Regions from separate parts of the Calothrix sp. UHCC 0171 genome, predicted to be linked through region 1. Evidence: predicted binding sites of a transcription regulator. Region 1 holds the regulator's gene; each other region holds the start of a gene.
The links. Region 1 encodes NtcA, which controls nitrogen genes in cyanobacteria. Its sites were predicted from a motif close to TNTGTANNNNNNNNTACANA; they were not measured.

Region 1 (6,485 bases):
TTTAATGCTTACATCTTTACTTCTGCTCTGAGAAAGATTTTCAAAGATTTTGATTACAGCGATATAACAACCTATGTGCCAAAAATAACTTGACCGTTTTGAATAGCAATAAATTTGAGTCTTAATGGTCCAGCTGTAAATGTATCCTCTGCGGCGATCGCTTTTATTTCTACAGGCTGTCCGTACTGCTGCAATTGGGACAAAAACCTGAGAAATGTACTATCAATTTGAATATCATCTAAAATACCTGCATTGCGGGCGCGAAATTGGGAAGCAGAAATTAATAAATCGAGCCTTTGTCGCAACTGAGATACAGTCATTGTCTTTGAGTCTGCATTGGTTGCAGCTAAAATTTCACCACTCTTAAATACAATTTGATTTACAGAAGCATCTGTAAAAAATTCAATGGGTTTTTCTCCACGTACGTAATTTCCCGCAGAAAAGACACGGACGACGTACTGACGACCATCGCTAATTTGTTTACTGAGTTGCAGAATCCGTTCTGGAGAGACTTGCAAAATTTGGAAATCCGGGGGTAGATTGCTACCTGGTTCAGTTAATCGGGCGACTGCATTCAAATTAGCTTCTTTGAGCAATTGCACTGCCGCTTGACGCGCTCCTTCTGGTTTTTGAACACTCACCACTGCCGAGGCAATCAACTGTCCCCTTACTAATGCCAATTTCCCTAAACGCAGGTCACGGAAAGATTGGTAGTATTTTTCTAGCCGGGTAACTTCTTGTTCGAGGTAGCCTTGTTGGGTTTCAAGTTCCTTCAAACGTGATTCGCGCTGGGCAATGATTTGTTCGCGTGCGGTAATTTCAACATTACGCTTTTGAATCAATTCATCGAGCTGGGTAATTTTACGATCGCGAGATTCAATGGCATCTTGACGCTTTTGCAATTCGCGATCGCGTTTCTGAATGGCGTTTTTGGCTTCGTCGATGGTTGCCTTAGCCACATTAAAAAGTCGCTGACTTTCTGCTTTTTGCAGTGCTATCTCCTGTTGCAGCTTGTTACGTTCGTCGTAGACGCTCTGCAACTGAGATATGGCTTGTTGGTACTGGGCAACAACTTGCCCAAGTCGCGACTGTGTCCCCCGCAGTTGATTTTGGGTTTTCGCTTGTAGATCAATTGTGCGGTTGAGGGCAGTTTGGGTTTCTTTTTGCTTTTTGTTGACATCTTGGAGGTTTTTGTTAGTTTCCTCCAAGCGCTTTTGGGCTTCGGCTTGTTGAGTTTTGGCTTCGTTGAGTTCCCCCGTCACCAGATTGATTTGATTTTCGGCTCCTTTGAGTTGTTCGCGCTTGCGACGTAAATCCTTTTGGATATTTTCCAACTCAAATACACCTTTTCGTAATCCATCATCGGCGAGAAACAAAATACCTAACGTTGATGCCGAAATCCCAATACCCGTCAAAATTGTGATGACAACTGCCGTATTTTTGGGACGCAGGTTAAAAAGTGAGAGTCGCTTTTTGCCAACCCGTGTGCCGATGCGATCGCCTACGGTGGCAATAAAGCCTCCCAAAATCAGAATTGCTGTAATCAGGATGTACGCGGTGGTCATCGTTGCCTACCGAAACGTTTCCAGATACAGCCTAATACTTCTAAACCAGTTGTGTGGGGGATTAGAGATGGGCAATATCCGAATGTACTCAATTTAGAGATTTACCTCCAGTGTTGATGGGATTTATATAAAGCAAATCAGATGGGATTTGGCTAACTAATGCTAGCTTATAGCCGCCTGACAATTGAATACAAACATTTACCACCTCAATTCCCCCGGCTAATTCTCCACAAACTGGCTTAAGTTGATTGGCTTAAGTTAATTGGTTTAAGTTAATTAGCTTAAGTTGATTGGCTTAAGTAAATTGGCGACTTAAGGTGACAGGCTTGTGGACAGTGATTTTTTTCTTGTGGATTGAAATCATCTTCTTTTCGCGCAAGTCACCCAACAAGCGAGTCACGGTGACACGAGTTGAACCAATAGCCTCAGCGATGGCTTGATGCGATAGTTTCAAATCAATGGTGATGCCATCCGCACAAGGAACGCCAAAATCGCGGCAAAGAATTAATAAAAAGCTTACTAACCTTGAACCCATATCGCGGTGAGCTAGCGTTTCAATCATCATCTCTGTTTGTAATATCCGCGAAGAAAGACCCCGCAGCATCAACATCGACAATTCTGGATTTTCCTTTAGCGCTTGCTCGACTTGTTCAATGGGTGCAGACAGCAACTCCACAGGGGTAAATGCAACCGCGTGGTAAAACCTGTCCGACTTATTTCCTGTTAATAAGGATAAAACGCCAAATACACTATTTTCCCGTAGTAGTGCCACCGTTATTTCTTCTCCCGCTTCGTACACCCTGGAGAGCTTTACTGCGCCTTTGAGAAGAAAATAAACTCTTTCAGCAGGATCGCCGGGAAAAAAGATGGTCTTATTACGTTCAAACGTTTCCACGACAGGTGGAAACGCTCCGGTCGCCATCTGACGAAAAACATTTGCTAGGGCTTTATCTTGTGTCACGATCATCTCCCTTCCCCTACCCAATGCCAGAAAATTAAAACAGATTACCTAAGAATACACTTGAAAAATCAATATTACATTGTCAACCTTTTTGTACTTTCCTATACTCAACCTCGCTATATCAAGCTTTACAAAGTTTATTTGTTCACCATGATACATAATTTTTGATCTTTATCGCTACTACTTTTTGATATCTATTTACAAAAACTCTTATGCGAAGCTTTTATTAAGAAAAAACCCCGATCGCCAAAAAATATCTTAAGAAATAAGTAGTTTTTGAATTGGTCATTAGGTATTGGTGATTCGGTCTCAATAATTTGTTGTTTGTGGGGTAAAAAAGACACATCAGAAAAAATCAGTGACAAGTCCAATCCAAATAATAAAAAACTATACCTTTTATCAGGGTAATTAGGACAAGCTTAAATACTTAGATACTGATTAGTTTAGAGTTTACAAAAGCTGAATCCTGACTGCGATTCTGCTGAAAAGACTTTTACTTATCTGCTATTGAGTTTATTGCTAGGTCAGAGAAATGCTTTATGAGCAAGGCTAAATACTCAGTGTTCAAGGGAAAAGTCAGTTACTCTCTTGTAACTCCAAGAATTTTTGATCCCCATATATTAAGATAATGCCTAATTTATCTATAATTACCGATTGGCGCTGGCTTGAGAATCAGATTAGGTAGAAAAATTAGGAATGAAATAAAGACAAACTATACCTCAGATTCGAGTATGCTCTAAGGAATGCGTTCGTTTTTAGCGTCGTATCTCCAAGGTGAGAACACCTATGCGTAACGTGGCTTTGTTGCTTGAAGAATACATATGCTAGACCTAACTGGAAAAAATGCCCTTGTTACAGGGATTGCCAACAACCGCTCGATCGCTTGGGGAATTGCCCAACAATTACATCAAGCCGGAGCAAATTTAGGAATTACTTACCTTCCCGACGACAAAGGCAAAATGGAGAAAAAAGTTGCTGAACTCGTTGCACCTCTAAACCCTAGTTTATTTCTTCCTTGTAATGTCCAAGACGAAGAGCAAATTCAATCAACGTTTGCCACAATTAGTGAAAAATGGGAGAAGCTAGATATACTGATTCACTGCCTAGCTTTTGCTAGTAAAGATGACTTGAGTGGCGATTTTAGTCAAACATCGCGATCGGGTTTTCGTACAGCACTAGAAATTAGTACATATTCCCTCATCCAGTTAGCGGGCGCAGCCAAACCATTAATGACTGCCGGTGGAAGTATTGTCACCCTCAGCTATCTGGGTGGTGTACGTGCCATCCCCAATTATAATGTGATGGGTGTTGCTAAAGCTGGACTCGAATGTAGTGTTCGCTATCTTGCTTCGGAACTCGGACAAAATAATATCCGCGTCAATGCTATCTCAGCTGGTCCCATCCGTACCTTAGCGTCGAGTGCTGTCGGTGGGATTTTAGACATGATTCACCATGTTGAACAAGTGGCTCCTCTACGTCGCACCGTTACCCAAACCGAAGTTGGTAACACCGCAGCATTTTTGTGCAGCGACTTATCTAGCGGTATTACTGGACAAGTGCTGTATGTTGATGCTGGATATGAAATCATGGGAATGTAATCAAAATTTTGGGGAAAGGGGAGATATAGAAATATAAAAATTATAGAAATATAAAGATATAACCTGGCGAACGTAGGAAAAATATCTGATTTTCCTCTTCTCACCTCTTCTACTCCCCCACCTCCCACTTGCCAATTAATTATGCAAAGCCTTTCTTCTCATCCCCAAACATCTAGTTTTCCCACACGTATGGCATCGGTAAGTCGTACGACTGGAGAAACTGACGTACAAGTGACCATTAATTTGGACGGAAGCGGAGTTTGTCATGCAGCTACTGGTATCCCCTTTCTCGACCATATGCTGCACCAAATTTCTTCCCACGGGTTAATTGATTTGGATGTCCGCGCCACTGGTGATTTACATATCGATGACCATCACACGAATGAAGATGTCGGTATTACTTTAGGACAAGCACTCTACAAAGCATTGGGCGACAAAAAAGGGATTGTTCGTTTTGGTAACTTTCTCGCACCCCTGGATGAAGCTTTGGTTCAAGTAGCTTTGGATTTTTCTGGTCGTCCGCACTTGAGTTATGGTCTTAATATTCCCACGCAGCGAGTTGGTACATATGATACTCAGTTGGTGCGAGAGTTTTTTGTGGCTCTTGTGAATCATAGCCAAATGACATTACATATCCGGCAACTAGATGGTATTAATTCTCACCACATTATTGAAGCCACATTTAAGGCTTTTGCACGGGCAACTCAAATGGCGATCGCAATTGATCCTCGACGAGTTGGGGTAATTCCTAGCTCTAAAGGTGTTTTGTAAATTTGAATAGGGAGGAAAAACTGGGATAATGACTTTCTAGCAGCCCGAATGTCATTATCCCTCCTCTCATTTCAAAACCCAATTTTCTTGGTGGAGTTTTTCAGCAGACCCTACTTAATTAAGCTTTGATCAACAAAAATAATCCAACCGTAATCATGACACAAGCAGCGACAGTGTTTATTTTTTTGGTGATTTGAGAACTAATCAGTAATCTGGCTCTATCTGCCATAAAGGCATAAGCAAGTTTGACACCACCGACGGCTACTATTGTAATTGCAATAATGATGATGGTATCAAAAAAAGATATTTTAGCAATATCAATAAAAGCAGGGAAAAAACCAAGGTAAAATAAGGTCGCTTTTTGATCCCCAATTGTAATCAAAAGCCCTGCCAGAAAACTTGATACTAAAGAGGATTTCACAAGTTCCTCTATCTCTATATTCCTGGGTTTTGAGCGAAATAGTCCCATTCCCAGCAAAATTAAATAAATCCCACCCAGGTATTTGCTCAGGACAAATAGACTTCCCATTGTTTCAGCTAGAAATGATAAGCCCCAAATGGCTATGATGATGAAAAAAATGTCACCAACTAATATGCCTATGGTTGTGAAAACACCATGAATAAATCCAGATGTTGCTGATCTGGTGGAGACAGTCAAGACACTGACACTAGGAATAGCAGCCAGAATTAGCATGGCAATAAATAATGCAACCATGCTGTTAAATGTCATACTTTTTTGCCCTTTTACGAACGGAGCAATGCCAAATACTCATCCCGAAAATATCGCAAAGTGCTAAACACCGGATTGGGTGCAGATTGTCCCAAACCACACAAACTCGTATACTTCACCATGTCAGATAATTCTTCTAGCAAGTCCAAATCAGGCATTGACGCTTGTCCTTCCCGAATCTTGCTCAACAATTGATACAATTGTACCGTTCCCACTCGACAGGGAATACATTTCCCGCAGGATTCATCCATGCAAAATTCCATAAAAAATTTGGCAATATCCACCATATTGATAGTTTCATCCATGACAATCATGCCACCGGAACCCATCATGGAACCAAGTTCAGTCAAGGATTCATAATCTACGGGAGTATCAAAGGCTGATGCCGGAATACATCCCCCAGAAGCTCCACCCGTTTGCACTGCTTTCGCTGTCCCATTGGCTACACCTCCCCCCATTTCCTCGACAATTTGCCGCAAGGTAGTTCCCATGGGCACTTCAATTAAGCCCATGTTGCGAATATTACCTGTCAAAGAAAATACTTTTGTGCCTTTACTTTTTTCCGTACCAATACTGGCAAAAACATCCGCTCCATTACGAATAATCCAAGGCACATTAGCAAAGGTTTCGACATTATTAATTAAAGTTGGAAATCCCCACAAACCACTCTCCGCCGGATAGGGAGGTCGGGGACGAGGTGTGCCCCGTTTACCTTCAATCGATGCCATTAAAGATGTTTCTTCGCCGCAAACATAAGCCCCTGCACCAACACGAATATCAATTCTGAAATCAAAGGGTGAGTCAAAAATGTGACTACCTAATAAACCAAGTTGTTGGGCTTGGCTAATGGCAATTTGCAA
Region 2 (6,485 bases), on a different contig from region 1:
TCTACCAATACGAACGTAACGGAAAGAAATAAAAAGACCTATTCCTAAGGCAACCAATCCGCTAATTGCAAAAAATATACCCAGTCCAGCCCCAGGATTATTTCCTATCCCAGCAGTCCTAGAAGACGCGCTGAAACTTGCAAACAATAAAATCCCTCCCGACACCAAGCCTAAAACTAACTGTGACCAAAAGGTAATCCAACCAGTGAGACGAAAAAGTTTGGCGATCGCTCGCAGTTGCGATTCGGATGTTTCTGACATAACTCAACCTTCAATTCTAATCAGCTTCAACGCTCGTTGTATTTCAGCTTGTCGCATTTATTTAACTTAACTATCGCACTTCTCTACCTACCCCTCAATCCTTTGCACACAAATCCAATCAGGAATAGGGCATTACCAAAGATACAGAGAGGTAAAAATCATTTTATTCCTCTATCCCCACGTCCTCCATTTCCCCTTCCCATTACTTTCGGTAATTACTACCCTAGAAAGTGTTTATTAAGTTTTACAAAAAATATCGCATTTTACCTTTAAAATAACTTGGGTGGCATTTTATGCTTAAGCAAACCAAACTCACCTGGCATCACTTGACACACTGATAACAACATTCGCTGTTATCAATCCGCTCCTCACCACACCACATGCAAGGTCGAGAAAAAGGCACAATATACTGTGTCTTAACGGTTTACGCTCCCATCTCACGGTTAGTCAGCGTGAGAGAATGTATATTATTTGCGCTGTGGCATTACAGCCTAAGTAGCGTTATATACTTACCAATCTAGGGGGTAGCACTATATACTGGCTACAGAGATTTTAAGCTCGCTAAACCCCCAGGCATTCTTTTAGCCATTCACAAACCATGAAACTTGAGGATATATATCAGTTCTTTGAGAATCCTCCGCCAACTTACCTGTGCCAAGAACTAGCAGTTTGTTACATTTTGTCGGTTTTGCGAGAGGGAGAATCTTACGGTACCGAGTTGATCCAAAAACTGGAGCAAGAATACCCAACCTATCGACTTTCGGATACCGTGCTTTATAGTGCGATTAAATTCCTCGAAGACGAAAAGGCAATTACTGGGTATTGGAAGAAGCTCGAAGGGCGAGGTCGTCCTCGACGCATGTACCAAGTCTCCCCCGAATGGCACAGGCAATCGAGAGAATTAGCTGATTTATGGCAAGAGTACATCAAGGGGAGGTCAAATTCACTAATAATTAGTAATGAACCAATTGCCTCCGGTGAGTAACCGCTTGTTATGGATAATGCTGTTCTGCCATCTACGTTGTTGCTAACTTTGCTGTTAATTGTTGGGCAAGTTTTTTTTATACGAGCCTCGACTAAAGACCGCACTGAAAAAGCACAGCTTGTTTCAACTCAGGAGGAAACTATTCTTTTACCTCTGATAAAAGAATACTTCCAATCACGGTACTACCGAGTGGCAGAGGTAGACCCCGAACAAAACCAAGTCACATTTGAAGGGTTTGTCCGACCTAGCTTATTTTTGGCAGCGTTTTTAACGCTGCTAGCATTTGTCGGCTGTCTATGTCTTGCCTTGGTTTTGTCGCAACTTTTACCAAACTTTGGTTTTGCTTCTTTAGGGTTGCTGCTTCTGTCTCCTTTAAGTGGATTATTCTATTGGAAAAAAGCTGGAAGACTTGAGAAAGTTGTTTTGAAGGTGGAATCCTCCGCCAGCAATCCAGATTTCTCAAGTTGTATAACTGTAGTTGCCCATCGCGACGAACTCAATGAGTTACAGCAAGCACTACAATTAAAAATTGCTTAATGACTGCTGCTATCCAAAATTGTTATTGAGTTAGGCAAGGAGCTTTCGTTACTGAATCGTGAATTAATGCGAAAGGTTGAGGAAGCAACTTTGCTAATTACCACTAATCTCCACGACAATTGTCGTGGAGAAAAGCTGTTTATTTGAAAGAGTGTATGACTATACTTAATAAAACTCTTTCTCAGATTGCAATAGACTCGTATAACTTTCTTGCTCAAGCAATCCCATTGTCCGAGTCAGTCACAACTGCGGCTAATTGATTAAGTCAATTCAACTTTTTCAATTTCAATTTATTCAAGTTAAGTTGACTATTTTTCCTCGATTTACCTTAGTCCTAAACTTAGTCTTAGAATGCCCCTTACGGAGCATTGCTGGCAATCAAGCTACATCATTAAGAAAAAATGAATTTTTGAATAAAAGTCACCTTTTTGCCAGTTAATTATTCTCAAGGAGCGAAAAAACTCTCAGAAGGTTGATCCAGTTTACCGATATCGATTAGTTTACCGAGCCGCTAAAGCAAGTACCTCCTGTCCTGGCGAAGGCTCCAAAGTTCTCAAACTGGGAAACAAAAAGTGATTTTCCTCAACATATTGAGCACCGAACAGACCTTTTTCAGCCCAAAAATATCGGTCTGTTGTATGCTCATTCCGCTTCACGAGTAGCAATGCGGGTGGCGCTATACCTTCGGATTGAATAAATTTTCTTGCTGCCGTTACAGGTTTATCTTCGCCACTCTCTATACTAAACTGAGGCACGTGCTCTAGAATTCGCCGTCCTTCCTGGCGACGACGGCTCTTCCGCTTGCGTCTCCTTGCCAAGCTAAATTCCTCCTCTTTCAAGCGACAGTTTGTAGTTATAGCTACAAAATCCGTCGTCATTATAAAAGTTCTGGTCTAAAAAATCAACTGCTTTTAAAGTATTGATACAACTAAAGCGATAACTTTAAAGGTAGATAAATCAAAAGCGATACAATATATATTAATGGGGAACAAAGAATAATTTAAAAGATTTTGTTAATATTTGTTAAAAAGAAAAAGTTTATCCTTGGGTGTTTTACTTATAATCGGTAATTTATTGAGCAGAAGCTAAAAATGTCAATGTCTGCCAGTTCGGAGTTTGTTGCTCTAGCTAGAGAGCAAATGGCGCTGTTAGCCCAAGGGCTGGGAGCATCTTTGAGTGTTTTATACTTAACGCAGGAATTAGTTCAGTCGCCGACAAAAGAGGCAAAGTTAGTTCCTGTAGTTGTTTATCCAGAAAACTCTGTGTTGGGGCAAATGCATTCGATTGACTGGGTGACAATGGAGACTGGATATCCAGATTGGTTGGAAGAAAATAGTGAAGAAAATAAAAACCCCTTATCTTTTCCAAGAAGTCAAAGATTGCTGACAGGGGGAGAGAATTATCTGGAAGCATCAAGAGAATTTGTTGACAGTAATACCAGTTTTTCAGCAGGCTTACCCAATCAAGAAATACCAGATTTGCAAAATGAATTGTTATTAAATGGCGTTCGTGAAGCATTTCCCAGGGAGAATAGGGTAGTTTTACCCCTGATTCATGAAGATATGATGATGGGTGTATTGGTAACGACTCGCAATCATCGGAATTGGAACGATCGCGAATTGAGCGAAATTAAACGAGTTGTACAAACTATCACACTCGCCTGTATTTTGGATCGAAAACAGGTATGGTTACGCCAGCAGTTACATTCCTCGCAGATTTTACAGGAAAAGCAGCAGGATTTGCTTGATAACTTGTTACATCAGTTTCGTAATCCACTCACAGCACTACGAACCTTTGGGAAGCTATTAATGAAAAGGTTGCAACCAGGAGACAGGAACCGGGATGCGGCTGAGTCAATCGTCAGAGAGAGCGATCGCTTGCAAGAATTATTGCAAAAATTCGAGGAAGTAATTGACTTAACAGATCGAGATTTGGCGGGGTTACTACCAGTAAATAATCAAATACAGAATCAATTGGTCGTTGATATCTCACAGCAAAAACAGCCAAAACCCGCATTACTATTACCAGGTTCCAATGAGACAGTTAGCGAATGTAACATTGCGGATATATTGAAACCTTTGTTAGACTCCGCAAGTGCGATCGCTCAAGAAAGAAACTTGGAATTAGTCACCGAAATTCCTGCTAATTTACCGAAAATTAAAGCAAATACAAAAGCATTACGTGAAGTTTTCAATAATATTATTGACAATGCCTTGAAATATACTCCCGCCCAAGGGGCAATATTAGTACAAGCGGGACAAGAAAAGAACCGAGAACAAAATCAAAAACAACTCAGAATGCAAGGAATCTCAATTAGTGATACTGGTTGCGGTATTCCTCAGCAAGATTTAGAGCATATTGGCGAGAGACATTACCGGGGAGTCCAAGCACAAACAGAAATTCCCGGAACAGGTTTAGGTTTAGCAATCGCCAAGCAGTTAATAGAAGAAATGCAGGGTGAAATTCAAGTCTTTAGCCCCGCCTTAAACTCAATTATTAAAAACCCAGCCACTCCAGGAACTACCTTTATTATTTGGTTGCCCATTTGTGATTAATTATTATTGATAACTAGTTGTATGGTGACAATCAAAACGAATCAAGAGAGTGTAGGACACCGCACTACACTCTCTTCAAGTTTTATATTTAATTAAACCAGCGACATCAACTACTAACTATTTCAAGGAAATTTGTAAATTTTGCCCGATAGTCATTTGTAAATCGGTGTCGGGGTCAATTACAATCAAATCTACACTCTTCTTGCCGAAGAAAGCACCAATCAAACCACCGATAGCAGCACCACCGAGAACTTCCTCAGTGGCGATCGCTCTATCACCTGTAACTACTGATACTGCTGCGGCTGCACCTGCTCCATATACAGCACTTTTTAACGCAGAACTTAAACGGCTACCTTTTTGGATGGTTTCGATTTTGGTAATCGGCTCAGATTGAGCATTAATTGCGTATTCTTGTCCGTTAGTTAATATCAGCTTGTCTGCAACAAACTGCGAGCCTTTTTCACCTTTGACTGGCTTCAATTGTCCGACAACTTGACTACCTGCGGGAATAATTACTTGACCCCTTTCGGTGACGACATTTTGCGAGACTGTCAATGTCAAAGGTGCGGTTTCATCTTTGGTGACAACAATTTTTTCGGCTTTGTCATATTTTACAGGGATAGCAGTTCCTTGAGGAATGACGATTGCTACCGGGGTTTGCTCGTCAGCATTGAGGGCAACGATGAATGGTGAGTTGATTGCAGCAGCTTGATTGCTACTAACTAATGCTTGATAGATAAATGCAGCAACTTGGGCGCGGGTTGCAGTTCTATTAGGGTTGAGGAATTTGAGATTGGGATAGTTGACTACAATGCGATTTTCGGTTGCTGCGGCAATAGGCGATCGCGCATAACCGGAGATATTGTTAGAATCGTTAAAATATTGCAGTGTGCTTTCTACATTGTTTTGAGCGCTATATTCCAACCCATTTGCCAAGGAAACCAATACTTGTTCACGAGGAATCGCTTGGTTAGGTTCAAAACGGTTTCCGGGATATCCAGATAGGAAACCTGTAGTATAAGCTTGTTGAATCGCGCTCGCAGCCCAATAACTGCTATTGACATCTACAAAACGAGTTCCTTGGCGGATTTGGTTTTTTTGGAAGGCTTTATTAACCATTGCCGCAAATTGAGCGCGGGTAACTTGTTCATCAGGACGAAACGAGCCATCAGGAAATCCAGCGATGACACCGCGTTGTGCAAGTGATTGAATGAATTGTGCAGCCCAATAGTTGGATTGCACATCAGAAAACGAAGTTGCTGTTTGAGCAAACGATGGCGCAGGTGCAACCATAGGTGCAACAGTACCTGCGGTGATTCCCATAGCCATGAATGCAGCCAAGCCAGATTGCCAACGTTTTGTAACAGCCATTGTTTGAATTCTCCCCTTCAGTTCTTTGTTTTCTGTTAGTTGTTTTGACTTTTTTAGGAATCTCTTGTTCCAGTTTTTAAGATGTATGCAAATGTTTTTTGCTATTGTTTTTTGCTATTAAAACTAGCTCATTGATATTTGTTAATAGCCTCCATTTGCCAGTCTTTTCCAAATCCATCTTGCTATAAACATATTAAAATTTCCATCACTGATCGCGACATAGATATGCAACAAGATTAATAGTTGCATTTATCTAAAGAGATAAGTGATTAATTCGGATTTGGTATATGCTCGAATTTCTTTTGTTCGCTTTTACTAATCACCAATATCTAATGAAAGTAAACTAATTAGTTTGGTTTAGCTACAGCGATGAGATAAGAGTCGTTTTCTGAGCCTGATGTATCCAATGACGCAGTATAAATAAAATTGTTGCCAGTAAAATTTAAAATTGGATATTTTTTACTCAGAGAAGCTTACAGAAGAATAAGCCAGAGTGGAGAATGAAAACAACCATAGATGTACGCAGAGATTAATTAACGGTAATATAATCCTTACGTACTCCTGCTGCAAAATACGGGATATACCTAGGGATGGAGTTTAACCACTTATTGTGTAGGTTGACACGAAGACAATTAATGGTGGCTGAATTATCTAGATTTGATATTCATGTTTACCTAAAATTAAAGCGACACTCCAATTCAGAGCATCGCCTTGGGGGATATTTAAAAGTTACAGTTTCAAAATCTCAAGTCGATTGGCTTAACCGATATTGTTAA
Region 3 (6,485 bases), on a different contig from region 1:
TAATATCAGATTCATGAGTCCCAAGCAAGATTTAGGACATCCCGATGCGGTAATTATTCCCGGCACAAAAACAACAATTCCCGACCTGTTAATTATGCAAAAAAGCGGGATGGCGGAAGCAATTCAACATTATGCGGCTTCTGGTGGTACAGTGCTGGGGATTTGTGGCGGGTATCAAATTTTAGGGCAGATGATTGCCGATCCAGAAGGTGTTGAAGGACAAGCAGGTAGATTCCAAGGGTTAGGATTATTACCCATCAAAACCGTAATAACTGGACAAAAAGTTGCCCGTCAGCGTCAAGTTAGTTCCAACTTCCCCCAAGTTGGTTTACCCGTAACTGGATTTGAGATTCACCAAGGGCGATCGCGCGTTGAAATTCCTCCAAACGATCCTCAAGGTTTTCAAGCCCTATTCGATGACCCCAACTTAGGTTTAGTTGATGGCTGTCAGTCTGTTTGGGGTACATATTTACACGGAATTTTTGATAATGGTCCCTGGAGACGTGCTTGGTTAAATCGCCTACGCCAACAACGTGGTTTAAAATCCTTACCTACAGGTGTTGCTAATTATCGCGAACAACGAGAAAATCTTCTAGACTCGCTGGCGACAGAAGTCGAGCGTCACTTAGATTTATCTACATTTTTGTAGTATTTTGTCAAGTCCTGAAAACAAAACTGATCGATCAATTTAGATCAATTAGATCAATAGTTGTTAATAATTAAGAACCAATCCAAAAGCAAATGAGCGTCCACATCCGCTTTTTACCTGATGATATTACTGTTGATGCCGAAATTGGAGAACCCCTGCTTGATGTTGCAGATAGAGCTGGAGTATCTATTCCTACAGGGTGTTTGATGGGTTCATGTCATGCTTGTACGGTTGAATATGAGCATGGCGATGTTGTCCGTGCTTGTATTTCCGCAATTCCACCGGGACGTGATGAATTAATTATTCATTTATTTAGTGACCCAACTTGGTGATTTGTCATTTAATTGCAAAAGTCCTCTATCAAGAGGACTCAATCTTCTGGAAGGGCTGGTGTTAAATCCTACTAAATTCTACTTTCTGGCAAAGTTAGACGGGTCTTGATCTCTTCGATGCTGAGTGGGAATTGGGGCTGGCTGTCCATCACCCACAAGGGCTGCGGTTTTCTCCAGAGATTCCCGCAATCGTTTAGCTGCGTAGATCGACATATCTCTAGGTACATTGATGCGATCGCGCAAATATCGTAGAGCTACATCAGAACCCGATGGAGGTACACAGTCTTCACCGGTCATCATCTGTGTTAAAGCACAACGTAGGGCTTGATCAAATAATTTATCATCGGCAGGGTTGACTCGGATAATATTGACGCGATGCTCGATAACTCTTTGCAGAGCTTCCATACGGGAGTTTTCGGGCTCTGGATAAGTAACATCTGGTAGCCCAAACCAAGGTCCGTTATCTACCCGCGCTTTATTGAGAAGCATCTGGGTTTCGCCGTTTTCCCAACAGCCCCCCATCTGGGGCGGTAAATCATGTGCATGGGTGTGAAAGTCGCTCTGGGTACCGCAGTAAGTCGTTCGGCTTTCCATGGCATCAAACCATGCCCGCAAACGGGGGTTTTCCTCCCGCAGTGAGTAGCCCTTGTAGTAGTAAAGGCTCGCATTCATGCGTTCGACATAGGGCGTAAAGATGACATCAACGATGCCGAAACTATCTAGAAAGTAAGGTCCTGGGGTGCTACCTAGAGCTTCCTCGACTTTAGCCACCACTCCTACAAATTGTTCTCGGTTGCGTTGTTCTTGTTGGGAGGAACCTGTTGGGTAGCACAGCCAAGCACACCAGGCTCTAAATAAAAGTCTTTCTAATTGACGTAGAGGCAGCACTCTGCGGTCTTCCATGCCTTGGTTTAATGAACCAAAAACCTTTTCCAAAGCAATCAAAATGTCGTCGCTTTCCTTAATAATTCGTCCATCTAGCTCGATCGCGGGCAGCATTCCGGATGGTACTTTACGTTTGTACCAACTTTCTTTCTCTCCATAGCAGAACATTGTCACTTTTTCGATGCGGTAGGGTATCTGTTTTTCCTCTAACCATAACCAAACTTTTTGACAGTAAGGACACCAGGCATGGTTATCACGGTACAGCGTTACCCGGACATCAGATTCGGGCTTTCCAAACAAGCGCAACCTGGCTCTAGAGTTGGTGAGACCATTAATGGTATCTATTTGATAGTCTGTGAGGGTTTCTAGTTCTTGCCAACTGAGGGGTGCGGTAGTCATAGGGTAGTTGCTGAGGGCTATTACTGAGGACTTTTCTTGACTCTACAATATTTTTAATAATAGGTTTCAATTACAGGCTGGCTAAATTACGCAAACCGTAGATGTTTGGTGGTGACATCAGTGACTCGATCGCCTAAAAATCGCGGTCAAAATACCAAATTCAGATGACAGCACAAATGTAGCATACATATCTGCGGTACTAATTCCGACACCGCAGAGTTGGGAATCATATCATATTCGGCTAATCACTGACAATTAAAATTTCTCCGCTTCCCCGCGTCTCTCAGTCTCCGTGTCAGTCTTAGTTATTTTTATCCTCTATCCTTGATTATGTATTCTGCCTCTAGTTCTGGGAAATTCTTAAGAATATATTTATTTTTCTGGCATTCTCGGTTGAGTTCAATAGAAGAAGCACAAATCTATCTCTAATGATGCATTGACTGACACAATCTAAATATTTATAAATTGAATTACAAAATCAATTTGATTTTAATTTACTGTAATGATAGTTTTAATACTCCCGTCTCATTGATTAAGGCGTAAGCGAGGAAAAATGAGAGAGCGATCGCAAAAATAAGAAAAGTGAGGTTCTTCTGCAATTGCTTGTAATTCGACCTAGACGAGTATTTATACTTATTTAAAGTCGCAAATAATATTTCCACCGACTTCGATTCATGATATCCAAAGCACCTCTATCTATGACTTTTGAATCTGTACAAACCTCCGGGAAATTCATATAATGAAATTGTAGCTAGTGCTACAAAAAGCTCTATGAAATTGTTGGATAAGCTGCTAAATTATTAAGAATAGTAAAAAAAGTTAACATTAGTAATGTATTAGGAAGTATGCTTCTCATTTATGCAGAACTCTAATTTGCCAGAACCCGAGTTACTCAAGACAGTGTTACAACCCTTATTAGAGGATTTTCAATATTGGTTTGCGCGATCGCATGACTTTTTAGAAAGCGAGCGTGTGGGGTTTATGAGTCAGCAAGAGCAGTCAAATTTGCTTTTGCGAGTCAAGCAAGCGCAAGAAGAGGTAAAAACAGCGAAAATGCTACTTACCGCAACGAATGGACAAGCCGGTATTGAAATGCAGGCTCTTATGCCTTGGCATCATTTAGTTACAGAATGCTGGAATGTGGCGATGCGTTCTCGACAAGAGCGCGAAACTTAAGATTTATGAGATGAAAAGATGAAGATTCTTCTCGTATAGATTTTAGCCAGCTATCAATCAGCAGAATCGCGGCTATGTTTATTTTAAGTATTTCAAAAATTAAAGAAAACCAAATGATCTAAAAATGATAAATAAATAGATTGAATGTATATTATGCTACTCGTAATCCCTTTTGATTTGCAGTAGTCAGAATGTAGGCAAAATATACAGAATTAGCGGCAATCCGCAGACAAGTTTTCTCATACTATTCCATTCAAATTGTTACAGCTTTATTGACCGCTTTGGCATCTCTTTAGAAACAATTTAAAAACACGCTGCTCCTTGAGGAAGACCCTATGTTACACCTTCTTTACATTCTGGCTTTTACAATTCTTGCCGTTATTGCTGTTGCAAATTTAATTCGTAATTTAGTAATGTTTAGTTTTGATCGGGAGCGGACATACTCGCCCAAGTCTTCGCTAGCTAGTAACGGTTATTCTGGTTCCAGAAAGCAGTTTGTACCTCATCCCGAATTATTAGACGATTCTGGTAAGTTAATCAAAGAACCTTTGTTAGTAATGCGATCGATTAATGTTGAAGATGCTCGTCAACAACTAGATGCCCTGTTTGAAGCATCTCCAGGACAAAAAAGTGATGTTCAGGAGGAGAAGTAGGAATTAAGAGTTAGGAGTTAGGAATAATCTTGGTTCCAGTCTCCATAACTACATAATTCCGGGTTTATTTCTCCTCACTTAAATTTATTTTCGTCCGAATTTAAGCCTCAATGACAACGCGGAGATTGCCGCGTTTTTTCGCGACACGACAAGCAGTTGTATTTCCAGAACGCTCAAATTCCAAATCGAGAATTGTTGGACCAACGCGCAAATTATGTAAAGATAGGCGGTTAATTGACTCTGGTAATGCGGGGTCAATAATTCTTAAGCAGTTATTGGGTGCATCTGGGACTAAATTAACCATCATTTGTAATAGTTGGAAAATGCTACCAGTTGCCCAAGCTTGGGGAGTGCAAGCTACAGGGTATTGAACAGGGGCATTATCTCCATCACGCTCGTAGCCGCAGAATAATTCGGGCGGACGTTGATAGGGTTGCACATTAGTCATATCAAACAAACCTTGGAAAACTTCCATTGCTTGATCGATTAAACCGAGCGATCGCAATCCCATCGCAATCATTGAGTTATCATGGGGCCATACTGAGCCAATATGGTATCCCATGGGATTGTATGCCGGAGATAAGCTACTCAGGGTACGAATTCCCCAACCGTTGAACATATCCGGAGCGCGTAATCGTTCCGCAACACTGTAGGCTTTTTCCGGTGTAAAAATACCGAGTTGCAGACAGTGTCCGGGGTTAGAAGTAATACTATCAACCTGTTTCCCTTCCCCATCCAAAGCCAAAGCGCAGAAATCCTGGTCTTCTATCCAAAAATCGCGATTAAAGCGCAATTTCAGGTTCCTAGCTTCCTCCATCCATCTGTCAGCTAAATCTAAACGCTTTTTCATCCGGGCAATTTCAGCCAAGCGTATTTTTGCCGAATAGACGTAAGCCTGAACCTCACAAAGTGCGATCGCCCCATTTGCCAATTCTCCTTTACGATTGACAATACAATCACCAGAATCTTTCCAACCCTGGTTAGCTAAACCCCGCTTCGATTTCCGGTAATAGCTGAGATAACCAGTATCCTTCATATTGCGATCAATCCAATCCATCGCCGCTAAGGCATGATTCCAGAGATTCTCTAGGGTTTCGCCATCATGTGTCCAAGCGTAATATTCCGCATACAACATCAACCATAATGGAGTCGCATCAACGGTTCCGTAGTAGGGAGTATGGGGAATTTCCTGACAGCGTGAAAGTTCACCACTGCGTAACTCGTGTAGTATTTTCCCTGGTTCTTCTTCGCGCCACTCGTCGTCAATTTTCCCTTGGTATTTTGCCAGGAGGGTAAGCGTCTCTTTGGCAATTTCGGGATTTAACATCAAGGTTTGGGAAGCGGTAATAATTGAATCCCGTCCAAACAATGTCGAGAACCAAGGAACACCAGCAGATACAGTCTTATGCTTGCCAAAGGATTGGCGCAATAAATACATATCCTGTTCTGCGCGCTCAATTGCCCGGTTAAAAATGCTTTTATCCGCATGAATCCGGGTAATTTGCTGTACCCAGTTTTGCTCCTCCATTACCTCGGCAGCCTTAGCTTGTCCTAAGGTGGCAGGAGCGCTGACTGTAGAGCTTGATTTATTATTCGTAATTGGATTAATTCGATAACCCAATTTTTGCTTTTCATGGGGGGCTAATTCAAACCGCCACAGTGCCGTATAACCTTTAAAATAATCTGGTTGACGATGCTGGAATTTAATTCGTGATTCCATCACCATCCCATCCAAACCTTGATAGGCGAGGGTTAAAAATTGTTCGCGCTTTTCTGAGTTTTGCTCGTCTGGGACTAAGCCATTACTTTCACTATGGGAAAGGACAACTTCCTCCGATATTGGCTCGACTAAACGTAATAATCTACCCCGCTTTTCACGATAGTGCCCGCGAACTTCAAATAAATCAGCAAAATCACCATCAAAGCTGAGGCTAAGTTCAAAGTTAATATTACTGGTACTGTAATTACAGACTTCAATTTCTTCAAATAAAGCCCCATTCAACACCAGTTCCCGCCGCATCCCAATTGTATCGGGTTGGAGATGGTCTTCAATCCGGGGATTGGTACACAAAACCGATAACGAAAAACCTTTATCGGCTGTGCTGCTTAACAACACCGGAGAATGTCCATCAATTTGCAGTTCTAATCGGCTCAAAAATCTGGTATCAGCGCAAAATAAACCCATACTGGGGTTGCCATCATTCAGGGAACACCCAGAAATATTACCTAAAGTATCTGTAACTAAAAATAAATCGTCATCTTTAATAGTTAATGTTGGCTGCGGTCTTTGACTGACTACGCAGGGCCATTCGGGAATTGGTATATCTTCCGCCGGAACAAAGGCTTTGCCGTCTAGCAGTATTTTTTCCGGTGTTAGGATTGTATCCGGTG

Region 2: the regulator NtcA is predicted to act here: its motif matches at 2,630-2,649, upstream of VB733_RS05315 (DUF3155 domain-containing protein).
Region 3: the regulator NtcA is predicted to act here: its motif matches at 3,010-3,029, upstream of VB733_RS22480 (DUF2605 domain-containing protein).

The regions. Positions count from the first base shown of each region.
Region 1 covers NZ_JAYGHN010000018.1:111,060-117,544, forward strand. The annotation lists gene VB733_RS15375 (DUF3084 domain-containing protein) at 72-1,565, opposite strand; gene ntcA (global nitrogen regulator NtcA) at 1,861-2,532, opposite strand; gene fabI (enoyl-ACP reductase FabI) at 3,348-4,124, shown strand; gene hisB (imidazoleglycerol-phosphate dehydratase HisB) at 4,266-4,895, shown strand; gene VB733_RS15395 (LysE family translocator) at 5,014-5,625, opposite strand; gene nuoF (NADH-quinone oxidoreductase subunit NuoF) at 5,640-6,485, opposite strand, start outside.
Region 2 covers NZ_JAYGHN010000004.1:173,579-180,063, forward strand. The annotation lists gene VB733_RS05300 (DUF3611 family protein) at 1-261, opposite strand, end outside; gene VB733_RS05305 (PadR family transcriptional regulator) at 860-1,246, shown strand; gene VB733_RS05310 (cofactor assembly of complex C subunit B) at 1,256-1,783, shown strand; gene VB733_RS05315 (DUF3155 domain-containing protein) at 2,284-2,601, opposite strand; gene VB733_RS05320 (HAMP domain-containing sensor histidine kinase) at 2,875-4,338, shown strand; gene VB733_RS05325 (S-layer homology domain-containing protein) at 4,456-5,709, opposite strand.
Region 3 covers NZ_JAYGHN010000038.1:43,662-50,146, forward strand. The annotation lists gene cobQ (cobyric acid synthase CobQ) at 1-649, shown strand, start outside; gene VB733_RS22470 (2Fe-2S iron-sulfur cluster binding domain-containing protein) at 742-981, shown strand; gene VB733_RS22475 (glutathione S-transferase family protein) at 1,060-2,265, opposite strand; gene VB733_RS22480 (DUF2605 domain-containing protein) at 3,124-3,441, shown strand; gene VB733_RS22485 (DUF2973 domain-containing protein) at 3,777-4,094, shown strand; gene VB733_RS22490 (amylo-alpha-1,6-glucosidase) at 4,195-6,485, opposite strand, start outside.